DNA from 3 places in the Pseudomonas cavernae genome. Region 3 is predicted to be linked to each of the others. Evidence: predicted binding sites of a transcription regulator. Region 3 holds the regulator's gene; each other region holds the start of a gene.
What was found. Region 3 encodes sigma-54, which starts transcription at its own class of promoters, with help from an activator protein. Its sites were predicted from a motif close to ANTGGCATNNANNTTGCTNT; they were not measured.
Positions count from the first base shown of each region.

Region 1: the regulator sigma-54 is predicted to act here: its motif matches at 4,147-4,166, upstream of D3880_RS08755 (CmpA/NrtA family ABC transporter substrate-binding protein).
Region 2: the regulator sigma-54 is predicted to act here: its motif matches at 2,130-2,149, upstream of flhA (flagellar biosynthesis protein FlhA).

Region 1 covers NZ_CP032419.1:1,894,796-1,901,001, reverse strand. Annotated here, with positions in the region: gene D3880_RS08790 (MFS transporter) at 1-1,222, shown strand, start outside; gene D3880_RS08785 (GDCCVxC domain-containing (seleno)protein) at 1,309-1,521, opposite strand; gene merP (mercury resistance system periplasmic binding protein MerP) at 1,529-1,804, opposite strand; gene D3880_RS08775 (mercuric transporter MerT family protein) at 1,817-2,164, opposite strand; gene merR (Hg(II)-responsive transcriptional regulator) at 2,240-2,638, shown strand; gene D3880_RS08765 (putative quinol monooxygenase) at 2,723-3,040, opposite strand; gene mdaB (NADPH:quinone oxidoreductase MdaB) at 3,207-3,797, shown strand; gene D3880_RS08755 (CmpA/NrtA family ABC transporter substrate-binding protein) at 4,290-5,504, shown strand; gene D3880_RS08750 (DUF2971 domain-containing protein) at 5,839-6,206, opposite strand, start outside.
Region 2 covers NZ_CP032419.1:1,982,784-1,988,989, forward strand. Annotated here, with positions in the region: gene fliQ (flagellar biosynthesis protein FliQ) at 1-14, shown strand, start outside; gene fliR (flagellar biosynthetic protein FliR) at 15-788, shown strand; gene flhB (flagellar biosynthesis protein FlhB) at 805-1,941, shown strand; gene flhA (flagellar biosynthesis protein FlhA) at 2,238-4,334, shown strand; gene flhF (flagellar biosynthesis GTPase FlhF) at 4,347-5,666, shown strand; gene fleN (flagellar synthesis regulator FleN) at 5,726-6,206, shown strand, end outside.
Region 3 covers NZ_CP032419.1:4,072,281-4,078,486, forward strand. Annotated here, with positions in the region: gene lptC (LPS export ABC transporter periplasmic protein LptC) at 1-161, shown strand, start outside; gene lptA (lipopolysaccharide transport periplasmic protein LptA) at 148-708, shown strand; gene lptB (LPS export ABC transporter ATP-binding protein) at 708-1,433, shown strand; gene D3880_RS18545 (RNA polymerase factor sigma-54) at 1,575-3,083, shown strand; gene hpf (ribosome hibernation-promoting factor, HPF/YfiA family) at 3,166-3,474, shown strand; gene ptsN (PTS IIA-like nitrogen regulatory protein PtsN) at 3,490-3,954, shown strand; gene rapZ (RNase adapter RapZ) at 3,967-4,824, shown strand; gene D3880_RS18565 (HPr family phosphocarrier protein) at 4,839-5,111, shown strand; gene pmbA (metalloprotease PmbA) at 5,174-6,206, opposite strand, start outside.

The sequences.
Region 1 (6,206 bases), 2.2 Mb from region 3:
GCTGGTGTTCTTCGCCACCACCCTGAACTACATCGACCGCGCCGCGCTCGGGGTGATGCAGCCGATCCTGGCCAAGGAAATGAGCTGGACGGCGATGGATTACGCCAACATCAACTTCTGGTTCCAGGTCGGTTACGCGATTGGCTTCGTCCTGCAGGGCCGCTTCATCGACCGGGTCGGGGTGAAACGTGCGTTCTTCCTCGCGGTGCTGTTGTGGAGCGTCGCCACCGGCGCTCACGGCCTGGCGACCTCGGCGGTCGGCTTCATGGTCTGCCGTTTCATCCTCGGCCTGACCGAGGCGGCCAACTATCCGGCCTGCGTGAAGACCACCCGCGTGTGGTTCCCGGCCGGCGAGCGCGCCATGGCCACCGGCATCTTCAACGCCGGCACCAACGTCGGCGCCATGATCACCCCGGCGCTGCTGCCGCTGATCCTCTCCGTCTGGGGCTGGCAGGCCGCCTTCCTCGCCATGTCCATGCTGGGCCTGGTGTGGGTCGTGCTGTGGGCGCTGAAGTACTACAACCCGGAAGAGCATCCGCGCGTCCAGCAGAGCGAGCTGGACTACATCAACCAGGACGTCGAGCCGCAGCCGGTCAAGGTGCCCTTCAGCCAGATCCTGCGCATGCGCGGCACCTGGGCCTTCGCCCTGGCCTACTCGATCACCGCGCCGGTGTTCTGGTTCTATCTGTACTGGCTGCCACCGTTCCTCAACCAGCAGTACAACCTCGGCATCAGCGTGACGCAGATGGGCATCCCGCTGATCCTGATCTGGCTGACCGCCGACTTCGGCAGCATCGGCGGCGGCGTCTTGTCATCCTGGCTGATAGGCCGCGGCATGCGCGCCACCACCGCGCGCCTGCTGTCCATGCTGGTGTTCGCCTGCACCATCGTCAGCGTGGTGTTCGCCGCCAACGCCAGCGGCCTATGGGTCGCGGTGCTGGCCATCGCCCTGGCCGTCGGCGCGCACCAGGCCTGGACCGCCAACATCTGGAGCCTGGTGATGGACTACACGCCCAAATACATGATGAGCACGGTGTTCGGCTTCGGCGGCATGTGCGCGGCCGTCGGCGGCATGTTCATGACCCAGATCGTCGGCACCGTGCTGACCGTCACCCACAACAACTACGCGGTGCTGTTCACCATGATCCCGGCCATGTACTTCATCGCCCTGGTCTGGCTGTACTTCATGGCCCCGCGCAAGCTGCCGGGCAGCGCCGACTGATATCCCCCAGTGGAGGCCTGGCTCCAGGCCTCCACTGCCCTTGCCCAGGGGGCGTCTCGGAAAACGGAAAAAGTCCTACGCTAAGCCTATCCGCAGCACCCACGCTGCTGCTGGATCGGCGGGCACTTCACCGAACCAAACGAGCAGAACACGCAACAGTCGCCCGGCTTCGGGCGCAGCAGCGCCTTGCAGTGCTGGCACTCGTAGTAGAACTGGCAGGCGTCCGTCGGCATGCTTTCCTGCTTGGCAAAGCCGCAGTGTGGGCAGGTCAGCACGGACTCCAGAACGATGGCGATCATCGCGGCATCACTTCTGCACGGTGGACGGATAGCCCGCGTTCGTCGTCGCCTCGGTCAGCGCCTCCGGCCGGGCCTTGTCGGGGTCATAGGTGACGGTGGCCGTCTTCGTGTCGAAATCGACCTTGACCGCGCTCACGCCGGCCACCTTTTCCAACGACTTCTTGACCGTGATCGGGCATAGCCCGCACGTCATGTTCTGCACATCCAGCGTGACGGTTTTCGGGGGAGCGGCCAACGCCGCCAGAGGAAGGGCGACGAGGGCGGCAATCAGCATTTTGCGCATGGAATGCTCCTTTCAGTAGAACAACGGGGCGAGCCACGGCACGGCCAGCAAGCCGAGCAGCAGAACGGCGACGATCCAGAACGTGAGCCGTTGCCGCCGGATCGTGCGTGGATCGGCGCACGGCGTGCCCGACACGCAGACTTGCGGCACCAGATACAGCTTGCGGAAGGCCAGCCCGAGAAACAGCCACGTCAGGCCGATGAAGAAGGGCCGGTATGGCGCCATCGCTGCCAGACTGCCGACCCACGTACCGCCGATGCCGATGGCCAGCAGAACGAGCGGCCCGACACAGCACACCGACGCGCCGATGGCCGCCAGTGCGCCCGCGATCAGCGAGCCTTTTCCGGTGAGTTGTGCCATGCCTGTCTCCTTGAACCTGTTTGCCCTAGTGTTACTCTAATTCCCGTACCTAGATACGGAATCAAGGAGAGTTTCATGGCGGCAGATCTGAGCATCGGCAAGCTGGCGAAAGCGGCCGGGGTGAACATCGAGACGATCCGCTACTACCAGCGGCGTGGTCTGCTGGATGAGCCAGTCAAGCCGCTGGGCGGCCATCGGCGCTATTCAGCGGATGAGGCCAAGCGCGTGCGCTTTATCAGACGAGCGCAGGCGCTGGGCTTCACGCTGGACGAAGTGGGGGCGCTGTTGACGCTGGATGCGGCGTGCGCCTGCACGGAAACGCGGGCGCTGGCGGCCCGCAAGCTGGCACTGATCGAACAGAAGATGGCCGACCTTGCCGCCATGCGTCAGGTGTTGAGCGGACTGGTGCAGCAGTGCGATGCGGGTGATGGCGGAGCTGACTGCCCGATCATCGACGTGCTGGCTCGGGATTGATGTCAGCTTGAGCTACATCAGCGGGTGTCAGACCAGAGCCGCCAACCGGCGTCCGCTTGCTGCAACAGCCCGACATTTTGCCGTTCAGGCTTGCCGCGCGGCAGACGGGCTGAGCATCTCGATCAAGCGGATCTCGAAGTCGCGTGTCAGATAGTCCATGCGCCGCTCGTGGAAATCCCGCATGTGCGGCAGCGCGGAATGGACATCCAGATGCGCCCTGGACTGCCAGACCTCGTAGAAGATGAACAGCGTCGGGTCCTGCTGGTCGCGCAGCATGTGGTACTCGATGCAGCCGGCCTCGGCCCGGCTCGGCGCCACATAGGCACTGAACAGCGCCGCGAACTCCTCGGCTTTTTCCGGCTGGGTATGGGCATGCAAGATGAATCCGTACAAGTCGCTCATCGCTCTTGCTCCACAGGGGGTTGCTGGAAAGTTTCATCACCTTACAGCAAGGCTTGAGCGCTCATTCATGCCTTTTCAGCAAATATCATTTGCCCCGGACTGGGTGTTTAGGCGCAGTCAGGCTCGCTAGTCTGCCGGCCATCCGAACCTTGCTGAGGCACTCGCCATGAAAAAAGTCCTGCTGCTCAACGGCGGTAAAAAATTCGCCCACTCCGATGGCCGCTACAACGCGACGCTGCATGACGCCGCGGCAAGTTTCTTCGATCGTGCGGGCTTCGACCTGCAAGTCACGCATATCGACGAGGGTTACGACATCGCCGCAGAGGTCGCCAAGTACCGATGGGCCGACGTGATCATCTACCAGATGCCGGGCTGGTGGATGGGCGCGCCCTGGATCGTCAAGAAGTACATGGACGAAGTCTTCACCGCCGGCCACGGCAGCCTCTACGCCAATGACGGCCGCACCCGCGCGGATGCCTCGCAGAAATATGGCAGCGGCGGCCTGCTGCAGGGCAAGCAGTACATGCTTTCCGCGACCTGGAATGCCCCGCAGCAAGCCTTCGACGACCCGGCGGATTTCTTTGCCGGCCAGGGCGTGGACGCCGTCTACTTGCCGTTCCACAAGGCCAACGAGTTCCTCGGCATGCGCGGCTTGCCGACCTTCCTCTGTGTCGATGTGATGAAGGTGCCGGCCATCGAGGCGGACATCGCCCGTTATGAGCAGCATCTGGCGCGGGTGTTCAACGTCGCGGCCTGATGATCACCTCAGCCTGGGTAGAAGCGGCCGGGCCGAGCTTCCGCACGCAGCTTCATCGCGGAACAGCACCTGTGCCGGCTCGAAGAGGACTCATGCACATGACCGGCTTGCGCCAGAGCATAGGGTCCGCTTGCGCAATTGCGCCTCACCTGACCGCCGCTTGCATTGCCACTGAACAGGCATTTGCATTCGATGCAACCACGCATTGGCGAAGTGGATGAGCACTTCCGCAGGCCGCCCGACCGGCTCAAAACGCCCCCATACAGGTAGTCCGTTCCGTCTTCCGTGATGCTCGTTACGGCTGATCTAGTTTCGCGTCCGTGGGGGGCTTGCTTCACTCGGTTGAGATTCTGGCATATGGCTTGCTGAGCATTCGCAGCAGAGCGCTCTCCAACGGCGGAGGCAGTTCATAGACGAAGGCGTCGTTTCCGGCTACCCAACCCGTGGTGGCTGGGGCGGCGCCTTTTTTGTTCACCGGCGGAACAACACCACATGAGCGAAAACAGCAGCATCCGTAGCGACAACTTGGCCTGGGTCGCAGGCAGCGACGCCCCGGAAAAGAGCACCCTGGAGCTGGGCTTCATGGCCCTCAGCGACTCGGCCTCGTTGATAGTCGCGGCCACCCAGGGTTTCGCCCAGCCCTACGGGCTGACGCTCAACCTGAGGCGCCAGGCCTCCTGGGCCACCCTGCGCGACAAGCTGTTATCCGGCGAGCTGGACGCCGCCCAGGCGCTCTACGGCCAGGTCTACGGTATCCACCTGGGTCTCGGCGGCACGGCCGCCGACATGGCCATCCTCATGGGGCTGTGCCAGAACGGCCAGGCGATCAACCTGTCCGAGCCGCTCAAGCAGGCCGGGGTGACCACAGCCGAAGCGCTGGCCGCGCGCGTACGCCAGGCCGGTGCAAAACTCACCTTCGCCCAGACCTTCCCCACTGGCACCCACGCCATGTGGCTGTATTACTGGCTGGCGAGTCAGGGCATCCACCCGCTGGAAGATGTGCACACCGTGGTCGTGCCACCCGCGCAGATGGTCGCCCACCTCCAGGCTGCGCGTATCGACGGTTTCTGCGCCGGCGGCCCCTGGGGTGCGCTGGCGGTGGAAGAACAGCAGGGTTTCACCCTGGCCACCAGCCAGATAATCTGGGCCGACCACCCGGAAAAGGTGCTGGGCTGTACCCGGGCGTTCGCCCTGCAGTACCCCAACACCGCACGCGCCCTGACCATGGCCGTACTGGAAGCCAGCCGCTTCATCGATGCCAACGAGGAGAACAAACGCAGTACCGCGCAGCTGATCTGCGCGAGCGAGTACGTCGACGCACCGCTCTCGGCCATCCAGCCGCGCTTTCTCGGTCACTACGAAGATGGCCTCGGCTACGCCTGGCGGGACGCCCATCCGCTGCGCTTCTTCGCCGGCGGCGAAGTGACCATGCCCTGGCTGTCCGACGGCATCTGGTTCATGACCCAGTTCCGGCGCTGGGGCCTGCTCAAGGATGACCCGGACTTCCTCGGCATCGCCCGCCAGGTTCACCAGCTGGACCTCTATCGGCAAGCGGCCGAAGCGCTGGGCATCGCCGTGCCGGAACAGCCCATGCGCAGTTCCACCCTGCACGATGGCAGCACCTGGGACGGCAGCGATCCGGCCGCCTATGCCCGCAGCTTCGCCATTCACGCGCGCAGCCGCAGCGCCGCCTCCTTCGCCCTGTAACGGTTGGAGAAGAACGCCAGATGCTCCGCATTCTCCTGATCAACGACACCCCGAAGAAGGTTGTGCGCCTGGAATCCGCGTGGGCCGACAGCGCCGCCCAGCTCGACATCTTCAACGACTCCAAGGAATCAGCAGCCTAACCCACCCTGCCCGACCCCCATCCTTGCCCGATGCACGGCCGGCGGGTGTTAGGCGAAGAGTAACAAGCTGGCATCAGGCACCACGTAAAGACTTCATAAACCCGGCCAGCATCCTTGCACGATGTCCGGAACGGAGATCATCGACGGGGTGGCCTATGCGCAGTCGTGGCATTGCAGGGTGGTGTAGTCAGCAGCTATGGCCAAAGACTCTTGTCCTTGTTTCTGACTATCTGAAAGGACTTGAATGCAGTCCTAACTTTAAAACACTCAACACCGCTGGATCGAGGGCCTAGTTTTTCGGAAAGTTGGGGTTGAGTGATCTTTGAGTTGCACCCAACAATAACCTGCTTCAACTCACCTATATCTGAGAAATCCCTAAAATACAGATCACCTTCTTTCTCAGATTCGCTCAGTAGCAATATTCGACGAACCTCTTTCTCGTATCGCCACTGGGAGTGCTTGATAAGAAGCAGTTTATGCATAGTGTCAAAGCGTTGCTGCTTGGCCATATCGATGTATCGAGGAATGTCAAAATCTATTCTACCGAATCTATATTCGACAT
Region 2 (6,206 bases), 2.1 Mb from region 3:
AGATGATCGGCTAGATGGAGCTGACCGACGCGCAGATCGGCGGTTGGGTCGGCAGTTTTTTGCTGCCACTGTTCCGCATCGCCGCGTTGCTGATGACCATGCCGATCATCGGCACGCAACTGGTGCCGGTGCGCGTGCGCCTGTACCTGGCGCTGGCGATCGGCGTGGTGATCATGCCGACCCTGCCACCGATGCCGAGCGTCGATGCGATCAGCCTGCAGGCGTTCCTGCTGATCGCCCAGGAGGTGCTGATCGGCGCCATGCTGGGTTTCGCCCTGCAGCTGTTCTTCCATGCGTTCGTGATCGCCGGGCAGATTGTCGCCACCCAGATGGGCCTCGGCTTCGCCTCCATGGTCGATCCCACCAACGGCGTGTCGGTGGCGGTGATCGGACAGTTCTTCACCATGCTGGTGACGCTGCTGTTCCTCGCCATGAACGGCCATCTGGTGGTGCTCGAGGTGCTCACCGAGAGCTTCGTCACCCTGCCGGTGGGCGGCGGTTTTCTGACCACGCATTACTGGGAGCTGGCCAACAAGCTCGGCTGGGTGCTCGGTGCCGGCCTGCTGCTGGTGTTGCCGGCGATCACCGCCTTGCTGGTGGTCAACCTCGCCTTCGGCGTGATGACCCGCGCGGCGCCGCAGCTGAACATCTTCTCCATCGGCTTCCCGCTGACCCTGGTGGTCGGCCTGGTGATCGTCTGGATCGGTCTCGCCGATATCCTCGCCCAGTACCAGTTGCTGGCCAGCGAGGCCCTGCAACTGCTGCGTGACATGGCCCAGTTGCGCTGATGAGGAGCCCGCGCTGATGGCCGAAAGCGAGAGCGGCGCCGACAAGAGCGAACAGCCCACAGAGAAACGCCTGCGCGAATCGCGGGAAAAGGGCCAGATCGCCCGTTCCCGCGAGCTCAACACCCTGGCCATCCTGCTCGCCGGCACCGGTGGGCTGCTGGCCACTGGCGGCAGCCTGGCCGATGTGCTGCTGCAGATCATGCGCGCCAACTTCAGCCTGCCGCGCGAGGTTCTGCTCAACGATCAGGCCATGATCCTGTGGCTGGCGGCGTCGGCGAAGATGGCCTTCGAGGCGCTGCTGCCGCTGTTCTTCACCCTGCTGATCGCCTCCATCGTCGGCCCGATCGCTCTGGGCGGCTGGCTGTTTTCCGTCGAGGCGCTGCAGCCCAAGTTCAGCCGGATGAACCCGCTGGCCGGGCTCAAACGCATGTTCTCGGCCAAGGCGCTGGCGGAGTTGCTCAAGGCCTTGGCCAAATTCTCGGTGGTGCTGTTGGTGGCGCTGCTGGTGCTCTCCAGCGACCGCGACGATTTGCTGGCGATGGCCCAGGAGCCGCTGGAAATGGCCATCCTGCACAGCGTCCAGGTGGTCGGCTGGAGCGCGCTGTGGATGTCCTGCGGGATCATCCTGATCGCCGCCGTGGATGTGCCGTTTCAGCTCTGGGACAACAAGCAGAAGCTGATGATGACCAAGCAGGAAGTGCGCGACGAATACAAGGACAGCGAGGGTAAACCCGAGGTCAAGCAGCGCGTGCGCCAGATGCAGCGGGAGATGGCCGAGCGACGGATGATGGCCGCCGTGCCGCAGGCCGACGTGGTGATCACCAACCCGACGCACTTCGCCGTGGCGCTCAAGTACGACCCCGCCAAGGGCAGCGCGCCGGTGCTGCTGGCCAAGGGCGGAGACTTCCTGGCGCTGAAGATCCGCGAGATCGCCCAGGAGCATCAGGTCATGCTGCTGGAGTCGCCGGCCCTGGCGCGCTCGGTGTATTACTCCACCGAACTGGATCAGGAAATCCCCGCCGGCCTGTACCTGGCGGTGGCCCAGGTGCTGGCCTATGTCTATCAGCTCAAGCAGTTCAAGACCGGCAAGGGCAAGCGCCCGGCGCCTTTGCCGGATCTGCCGATCCCGGCGGATTTGCGCCGCGACGAGTGATGCGTCAAACGGGGCCTAGGTGGGCGTTCGCTGCTCACGTCTCAATCGCCCCTCACCCTAATCCCGCCGGTATAGATCGGCGTCTCGGCCAGCGCCGTAGGATGGGTTGAGCCGTAGGCGATACCCATGCGGGTGGAGTTGATGGGTATCGCTGCGCTCAACCCATCCTACGGACTCCCCGGCGCAAAGTTGGAATGCTTCTTGCCCTAACCCCGGCATAAGGCGCTTTCGCGTCAAAAGATTGGATCAGTCGGGGTAGGGACGTGGCAGTAGATCGTTCGCAGGTGATCGGCAATATGCGCAGCAACCTCGCCGGGTTGCGCCATGGCAACCTCGGGGTGCCGCTGCTGCTGCTGGTGATGCTCGCCATGATGATGCTGCCGGTGCCGCCGTTCCTGCTCGACGTGCTGTTCACCTTCAACATCGCCCTGTCGATCGTGGTCCTGCTGGTCTGCGTGTATGCCTTGCGGCCGCTGGATTTCGCCGTGTTCCCGACCATCCTGCTGGTCGCCACTCTGTTGCGTCTGGCGCTCAACGTCGCCTCCACCCGCGTGGTGCTGCTGCATGGCCACAATGGCCACGAAGCGGCCGGTAAGGTGATTCAGGCCTTCGGTGAGGTGGTCATCGGCGGCAACTACGTGGTCGGTGTGGTGGTGTTCGCCATCCTCATGATCATCAACTTCGTGGTGGTCACCAAGGGCGCCGGGCGGATCTCCGAGGTCAGCGCGCGTTTCACCCTGGATGCCATGCCGGGCAAGCAGATGGCCATCGACGCCGACCTCAACGCCGGCCTGATCGATCAGGCGGAAGCCAAGAAGCGCCGCACCGAGGTGGCTCAGGAGGCCGACTTCTATGGCTCGATGGACGGTGCCAGCAAGTTCGTCCGCGGTGACGCGGTCGCCGGCCTGCTGATCCTGTTCATCAACCTGATCGGCGGCGTGGCCATCGGCGTGCTGCAGCACTCGATGAGCTTCGCCGATGCCGGCAAGGTTTACGCCCTGCTGACCATCGGCGACGGTCTGGTGGCGCAGATGCCGTCGCTGCTGCTGTCGACTGCGGCGGCGATCATGGTCACGCGGGTGTCCAGCTCCGAGGACATGGGCCAGCAGGTCAACCGGCAGATGTTCGCCTCGCCCAAGGCGCTCGCGGTGTCGGCGGCGATCCTGATCGCCATGGGCCTGGTGCCGGGAATGCCCCACGTGTCGTTCCTCGGCCTCGGCCTGATTGCCGCTGGCGGCGCTTACTGGATCGCCAACAAGCAGCGGCAGACCAAGGTCCAGGCCGAACAGGAAGTGCAGCGCCAGCAGGAGTTGCTGCCGGCGCAGAAGGCCCAGGAGATCAAGGAGCTGGGTTGGGACGACGTCACTCCGGTGGACATGGTCGGCCTGGAGGTCGGCTATCGGCTGATCCCGCTGGTCGACCGCAACCAGGGTGGGCAATTGCTGGCGCGGATCAAGGGCGTGCGTAAGAAGCTCTCGCAGGAGATGGGCTTTCTCATGCCCTCGGTGCATATCCGCGACAACCTCGATCTGCTGCCCAACGCCTATCGGTTGACGTTGATGGGCGTCAGCGTCGCCGAGGCCGAGGTCTATCCGGACCGCGAGCTGGCGATCAACCCGGGCCAGGTGTTCGGCAGCCTCAACGGCGTGGCCGCCAAAGATCCGGCGTTCGGTCTCGAGGCGGTGTGGATCGATGCCGCCCAGCGCGATCAGGCGCAGTCGCTCGGCTACACCGTGGTCGACGCCAGCACTGTGGTCGCCACCCACCTCAACCAGGTGCTGCACAAGCACGCCCATGAACTGCTCGGTCACGAGGAGGTCCAACAGCTGCTGCAGGTGCTGGCGAAGAACTCACCGAAGCTGGCGGAAGAGCTGGTGCCGGGCATGGTCTCGCTGTCGACCCTGCTGAAGGTGCTGCAGGCGCTGCTGCAGGAGCAGGTGCCGGTGCGCGACATCCGTTCGATCGCCGAGGCCATCTCCAACGTCGCCTCGAAGAGTCAAGATCCCGCCGCGATGATCGCCGCGGTTCGCGTCGCACTATCCCGGGCAATCGTGCAAAGCCTTGTGGGACTAGAGCCGGAGCTGCCTGTGATCACCCTCGAACCAAGGTTGGAACAGATATTGCTCAATAGCTTGCAGAAGGCCGGTCAAGGCGCCGAGGACGGCATCCTCCTCGAGCCTGGCATGGCCGAGAAGCTGCAACGTTCGCTGGTGGACGCCGCGCAGCGCCAGGAAATGCTCGGCAAGCCGGCGATTCTGCTGGTAGCCGGTCCGGTTCGGGCGATGCTCTCGCGTTTTGCTCGCCTGGCAGTGCCGAACATGCACGTGCTGGCGTACCAGGAAATACCGGACAACAAGCAGGTCACCATCGTCGCCACCGTGGGACAGAACTGAGGTTTATAGGCCATGCAAGTCAAACGCTTCTTCGCCGCCGATATGCGTCAAGCCATGAAGCTGGTTCGCGATGAGCTGGGCGCCGACGCCTCGATCATCGGCACCCGCCGGGTCGCCGGTGGTGTCGAGCTGACCGCCGCGCTGGACTACCAGGTGCCCGCCGCGCCGCTGCAGCCGAACCCGGCGCTGGAGGCCGAGCTGCGCAAGACCCAGGCGAAGATCGCCTCGGCGCAAGCGGAACTGGCCTACCGTGAGCAGGGTGAGGCGCTCAAGGATGGCCAGCTGTTCGCCAACGAATCCATTGTCGCCCCCGAACTGCTGGCTTCGCCGCTGCGCCCCGAGCGTCCGGCGCCGGCCGCCGCCGCCCCGGTGCTGGCTGCCGCCACCGACCAGCATGCCCTCGAGGCCATGCGTTCCGAACTGCATGGCCTGCGCGAGCTGATCGAAGTGCAGCTCGGCTCCATGGCCTGGGGGCAGATGCAGAATCGCCGTCCGCAGCAGGCCAGCCTATGGCGCCGCCTGCAGCGCATGGGCCTGCCCGCCGAGCTGTCGCGCAGCCTGCTGGAGCGCGTGGCCGGCATTGCCGAGCCGCGTCAGGCCTGGCGCATGCTGCTCGCGCATCTGGCCCAGGCCATCCGCACGCCGAAGGAAGAGCCGCTGGAAGAGGGCGGGGTGATAGCCCTGGTCGGCCCCGCCGGCATGGGCAAGACCACCACCTTGGCCAAGCTGGCGGCGCGTTATGTGCTTAAGTACGGCGCGCAGAATGTCGCCCTGGTCAGCATGGACAGCTTCCGTATTGGCGCCCAGGAGCAACTGAAGACGCTCGGGCGCATCCTCAATGTCTCGGTGACCCAGGTCGACCCCGGCCAGTCGCTGCTCCAGGCCCTGGCGCCGCTGGCGCGCAAGCGCCTGGTGCTGATCGATACCGCCGGTCTGCCGGCCAACGATCCGGCCCTGTGCCTGCAGCTGGAAGCCCTGGCGGGACGTGGCATCAAGGCCAGGAATTACCTGGTCATGGCTGCCACCAGCCAGAGCCAGGTGCTCAAGGCGGCGTACCATAGCTACAAACGTTGCGGACTGTCCGGCTGCATCATCACCAAGGCGGATGAGGCCGCGAGCCTCGGCGAGGTGCTAGGGCTGGCTATCGGTCAGCATCTGCCGGTAGCCTATCTCGCCGATGGGCCGCGGATTCCGGACGATCTGCAGGTCCCCCGCAGCCATCAACTGGTCAGTCGCGCCGTCAGCCTGCAGACCGCGGAAGAGCCGAGCGAAGATGTCATGGCGGAAATGTTCGCCGGTCTCTATCAAAGCTCGCAGCGCCGGGTCGGCTAGATCTCGCGACGGACAGAACGGAAGCAGCCAAATGAAGCATGACAAGGTGTGGAACTAACATGGGAATGCACCCCGTACAGGTGATCGCCGTGACCGGCGGCAAAGGTGGCGTGGGCAAGACCAACGTCTCGGTGAATCTGTCCCTGGCCCTGGCCGACCTCGGTCGCCGGGTGATGCTGATGGACGCCGACCTCGGCCTGGCCAACGTCGATGTGCTGCTGGGCTTGACGCCCAAGCGCACGCTGGCCGATGTGGTCAGCGGTGAATGCGATCTGCGTGACGTGATCATCCCGGGCCCCGGCGGCATTCGCGTGGTGCCGGCGGCTTCCGGCACCCAGAGCATGGTGCAGCTGTCGCATATGCAACACGCCGGGCTGATCCAGGCCTTCAGCGATATCAGCGACAACCTCGATGTGCTGATCATCGATACCGCCGCCGGTATCAGCGACGCGGTGGTCAGCTTCGTCCGCGCCGCCCAGGAAGTGCTGGTGGTGGTGTGCGACGAACCGACCTCGATCACCGACGCCTATGCGCTGATCA
Region 3 (6,206 bases):
GCATGACCGTGTTCCCCGACAAGGAATATGCGCAGACCCAGCAAGCCGTTAGAATCGAGGCCGCCAACGGGGTGACCACGGCTAATGGAATGAAAGCGTATTTGAAAGACAGCCGGGTGCTCCTGCTGTCCAACGTAAGAGGCCAGCATGAGGTTCGTTAACCAGTTCTCCCTCCGCACCCTGCCCCTGCTCTTCAGCCTGGGTGCCACCATTGCGAGCACCAGCGCCTGGGCACTACCGACCGACCGCGAACAGCCGATCCGCGTGCAGGCCGACAGCGCCGAGTTGGACGACAAGCAAGGCGTCGCGGTGTACCGTGGCGGCGTGATCATCACTCAGGGCAGCATGAAGATCACCGGCGACACGGTGACCATCACCCAGACCGCCGAAGGCGACATCGACGTGTTCACCTCGGTGGGCAAACCGGCCTACTACGAGCAGAAACCGGAGGTCGACAAGGAAATCGTCAAGGCCTATGGCCTGACCATCCAGTACTTCGCCAGCAAGGACCGCATCGTCCTGATCGACCAGGCCAAGGTGATTCAGGAAGGCAACACCTTCGAGGGCGAGAAGATCGTCTATGACACCCAGCGCCAGATCGTCAACGCCGGCCGCGCCACGGGCACCAACGTGACCACCCCGCGCCCGCGCATCGACATGGTCATCCAACCGAAGAAAAAACCCGCCGACCAGCAGGCGCCGCAGTAATGGCCACCCTGAAAGCCCAGCACCTGGCAAAAAGCTACAAAGGCCGCCAGGTTGTCCGCGACGTCAGCCTGTCGATCGAAAGTGGGCAGATCGTCGGCCTGCTCGGCCCCAACGGCGCCGGCAAGACCACCTGCTTCTACATGATCGTCGGCCTGGTCGGCGCCGATCAGGGCCGTGTGCGCATCGATCAACAGGACGTCACCCACCTGCCCATGCATGGCCGCGCACGCGCCGGGATTGGCTACCTGCCGCAGGAAGCCTCGATTTTTCGCAAGCTGTCAGTCGCCGACAACATCATGGCGATCCTAGAAACCCGCCAGGACCTCGACCGCGCCGGACGACGCAAGGAGTTGGAAAACCTGCTGCAGGAATTCCACATCAGCCATATCCGCGACAACCTCGGCATGAGCCTGTCTGGCGGCGAGCGCCGGCGCGTAGAAATTGCCCGCGCCCTGGCCACCGCCCCGAAGTTCATCCTCCTCGACGAACCCTTTGCCGGCGTCGACCCCATTTCGGTTGGCGACATCAAGCAGATCATCCACCACCTCAAGGCCAAAGGCATTGGCGTCCTGATCACCGATCACAACGTACGGGAAACCCTGGATATCTGTGAGACGGCCTACATCGTCAACGATGGCCAATTGATCGCCGAGGGCGATGCCGAGACGATCCTGGCCAACCAATTGGTGAAAGAAGTCTACCTGGGTCACGAATTCCGCCTGTAGTACGGCCGGTGCGCGACAAGGCGGCAGTAGACTAGGAAAACGCCTAAGGATCAGGCATATAATTTGCTTCCTGACGGCACCCCGGCGCCCCGTAGTGGATGGCGCCTCGGCGCCGGCGAATAAGGTACTAAGCCCTCTGCCATGAAACCATCGCTAGTCCTTAAGATGGGCCAGCAGCTGACGATGACACCGCAGCTGCAACAAGCCATCCGCCTCCTCCAGCTGTCGACCCTGGATCTGCAACAAGAGATTCAGGAAGCCCTGGAATCGAACCCGATGCTCGAACGCCAGGAAGATGGCGACGACTTCGACAATGCCGATCCACTGGCCGATGGCGCCGACACTCCGAGTGCTCCCGCCGAGCAGAGCGAGTCCTTCGCGGAAAGCAGCTACCAGGAAGTCAACTCATCGGTCGACAACTTGGAGGAAGGCGAATGGAACGAACGCATCCCCAGCGAACTGCCCGTCGACACCGCCTGGGAAGACATCTACCAGACCAGCGCCAGCAGCCTGCCCAGCAACGATGATGACGAGTGGGACTTCACCACCCGCACCTCGTCCGGCGAAAGCCTGCAAACCCACTTATTGTGGCAGCTCAACCTGGCGCCGATGTCCGACAAGGACCGCCTGATCGCCGTCACCCTGATCGACTGCATCAACGACCAGGGCTATCTGGAGGAAAGCCTGCAGGAAGTGCTCGAAGCCTTCGACCCGGAGCTGGACATCGAACTGGACGAAGTGGAAGCGGTGCTGCATCGCATCCAGCAATTCGAGCCGGCCGGCATCGGCGCGCGCGACCTGCGCGAATGCCTGCTCCTGCAACTACGCCAGCTGTCGGCCAAGACCCCCTGGCTGAGCGAGGCCCAGCGCCTGGCCGGCGACTACCTCGACCTGCTCGGCGGCCGCGACTACAGCCAGTTGATGCGCCGCATGCGCCTCAAGGAAGACGAGCTGCGTCAGGTCATCGAGCTGATCCAGAGCCTCAACCCGCGCCCCGGCTCGCAGATCGAGTCGAGCGAGGCGGAATACGTGGTGCCCGACGTCATTGTGCGCAAACATAACGACCGCTGGCTGGTGGAGCTGAACCAGGAAGCCATGCCGCGCCTGCGGGTCAACCCGCAATACGCCAGTTTCGTGCGCCGCGCCGATGCCAGCGCCGACAACACCTTCATGCGCAATCAGCTGCAGGAAGCACGCTGGTTCATCAAGAGCCTGCAAAGTCGCAACGAGACGCTGATGAAGGTCGCCACCCAGATCGTCGAACATCAGCGTGGCTTCCTCGACTATGGCGACGAGGCGATGAAGCCGCTGGTGCTGCACGACATCGCCGAAGCCGTGGGCATGCACGAATCGACCATTTCCCGGGTCACCACGCAGAAATTCATGCACACGCCGCGTGGCATTTACGAGTTGAAATACTTCTTCTCCAGCCACGTCAGCACCGCCGAAGGCGGCGAATGCTCCTCCACCGCAATCCGCGCGATCATCAAAAAACTGGTCGCTGCGGAAAATGCGAAAAAGCCGTTGAGCGACAGCAAGATCGCTGGTTTACTGGAAGCACAGGGCATTCAAGTAGCCCGTCGCACCGTCGCCAAATACCGTGAATCCCTCGGAATAGCGCCTTCCAGCGAACGCAAGCGACTGATGTGACGGCAACATTGATCCAGGCCAAAGTGTTCCGGTGACAGGCCCGTTAGCCTGTTTTTACACACGGCAATAAGGAGAACGCGGTATGCAAGTCAACATCAGTGGACATCAACTGGATGTGACCGACACCCTACGCGACTATGTCGGCGAAAAACTCGGACGACTGGAGCGCCACTTCGACAAAATCACCAACGTGCAGGTCACCATGACGGTCGAGAAGCTCAGACAGAAAATCGAAGCGACCCTGCACATCGCCGGCGGCGAAGTCGTCGCCAATGCCGAACACGAAGACATGTACGCAGCAATCGATCTACTCACCGACAAGCTCGACCGCCAACTCATCAAGCACAAGGAAAAGCAGCAGGGTCGCCTGCAAGGCGCCCCGGCGCGCTGACACCATTCCCTACCCATGATTCGACTCGAGCACATCCTGACCCCCGGCCGTTCCCTGGTGAACGTGCCGGGCGGCAGTAAAAAACGTGTACTGGAACAAATCGCCAACTTGGTCGCCCGCGAATTGCCCGACCTCGATGGCCAAGATATTTTCGAAAGCCTGGTGGCCCGCGAAAAACTCGGCTCGACCGGTTTCGGCAACGGCATCGCCATCCCCCACTGCCGCCTGCCGGGCTGTGCCGCGCCAATCAGCGCGCTGCTGCGCCTGGAAGCCCCGGTCGACTTCGATGCCATCGACGGCGCACCGGTGGACCTGCTGTTCGTCCTGCTGGTACCGGAAGCGGCCACCGACGAACACCTGGAATTGCTGCGGCAGATCGCCAGCATGCTGGACCGCAGCGACGTACGTGAGCGCCTGCGCCATGCCCAGAGCAGCGACAGCCTGTATCAGGTCGTTGTGGACGTTCAGAACGGTTCCTAAGGAAGTCTCCTCATGCGCTTGATCATCGTCAGCGGCCGCTCCGGCTCAGGCAAGAGCACCGCCCTCGATGTCCTTGAGGACAACGGCTTCTACTGCATCGACAACCTGCCGGCCACCTTGCTGCCGGAACTCGCCGAACGCGCCCTGCTGCACACCGAGCTGCTCGAACCGCTGGTGGCCGTGTCGATCGATGCGCGCAACCTGCCCAGCCAGCTCAAGCGCTTCCCCGAACTGCTCGCCGAGGTGCGCGCCCGCCATATCAACTGCGACGTGTTGTACCTCGACGCCGACGACGCCACCCTGCTCAAGCGCTTCTCCGAGACCCGCCGGCGCCACCCGCTGACCAACGAGAATCGGCCGCTGGCCGAGGCGATCGCGGATGAGGCCAACCTGCTGGGGCCGATCGCCGACCTCGCCGATCTGAAGATCGACACCACCCATCTCAACCTCTATCAGCTACGCGACACCCTCAAGCTGCGCCTGCTGAACAAACCCGAACCGGGTACGGCCTTCCTGGTCGAATCCTTCGGTTTCAAGCGCGGCATGCCGGTGGACGCCGACCTGGTGTTCGACGTGCGCTGCCTGCCCAATCCCTACTGGAAGCCCGAACTGCGCGACCATTCAGGATTGGAGCAACCGGTGGTCGACTACCTGACGGCGCAGCCGGACGTCGAAGAGATGTACCAAGACATCCTCGCCTACCTGAACAAATGGTTGCCGCGCTTCGCCGCCAGCAATCGTGCCTATGTGACGATCGCCATTGGTTGCACCGGCGGCCATCATCGCTCGGTGTACCTGGCCGAGCGCCTCGGCCAAGCCCTCAAACAGCCTCTGAAGAATGTCCAGGTTCGCCACCGCGACCTCAGCTAAGGATTCTTACCGCGATGCCTGCCTGCGAAATCACCATCATCAACAAGCTCGGCCTGCACGCCCGCGCCGCCGCCAAGTTCGTCGGCGTCGCGGGCCGCTTCCCGTGTCGGGTGCGCATCGGCCGCAGCCCGGAAAGCTGCGTCGATGGCAAAAGCATCATGTCGGTGATGATGTTGGCCGCCGGCAAGGGCACCGGCATTCACCTGCACACCGAGGGCGAGCAGGAAAACGAGGCGCTGAATGCGTTGATCGAGCTGATCAACAACAGGTTTGACGAAGGCGAGTAAGCGCAGCCAATGAAAAAGGGGCTGCCAGCCTAGCTGTGCAGCCCCTTTTTCATGGCGCCGGCTTAGCTGCCGGCCACCGTCATCCGCTCGATCAGCACCGAGCCGCTGCGGATATTGCCGCGCAGCTCGAGATCGCCGCCCACCGCCACGATCTGCTGGAACATCTCGCGTAGGTTGCCGGCGATGGTCACCTCCTGCACCGGGAACTGGATTTCGCCGTTCTCCACCCAATAGCCGCCGGCGCCGCGCGAGTAGTCGCCGGTCACCAGATTCAGCCCCTGACCCATCAGTTCGGTGACCAGCAAGCCGCGGCCCATGCGCTTGAGCAGCGCGGCCTGGTCCTCGTCGCCATGGCTGACGAACAGGTTGTGCACGCCACCGGCGTTGGCCGTGCTGGGCAGGCCGAGCTTGCGCCCGGAATAGGTGCCGAGGATGTAGGAACGCAGCACGCCCTGCTCGACGAAGTGCTTGTCATAGGTCGCCAGGCCATCGCCATCGAAGCTGGCACTGCCCAGTGCGCGCGGGATGTGCGGGCGCTCGTCGAGGGACAGCCAGCTAGGGAACAGCTGCTGGCCCAGGCTGCCTTCGAGGAAGGACGACTGGCGATAGAGGTTGCCGCCGGAGATCGCCGCGAGAAAATGGCCGAACAGCCCGCCGGCCAGCTCGGCACTGAACAGCACCGGCACCTCGCAGGTCGGCACCGGTCGTGCACCGAGGCGCCGCACCGTGCGTTCGGCGGCGCGGCGGCCGATGCTGCTGGCATCGGCCAGCTGAGTGCCGATGCGGTTGACGTCGTACCAGTAGTCGCGCTGCATCTGCGCCTCGCTGCCGGCGATCATCACGCAGCTCAAGCTGTGCCGGGTGCTGGCGTAACCGCCGATGAAGCCGTGGCTGTTGCCGTACACCCGGCAACCCTGATGGGTACTCAGCGAAGTACCGTCGGCCTTGCTGATCCGCGCATCGGTGGCGAAGGCCTCGGCCTCGCAGTTCAGGGCCAGTTCGATGGCCTGCTCGGGGCTGATGGCCCAGGGATGGTAGAGATCCAGCTCGGGCAACTCGCGCGCCATCAGCTCAGGCGCGGCCAGGCCGGCGCAC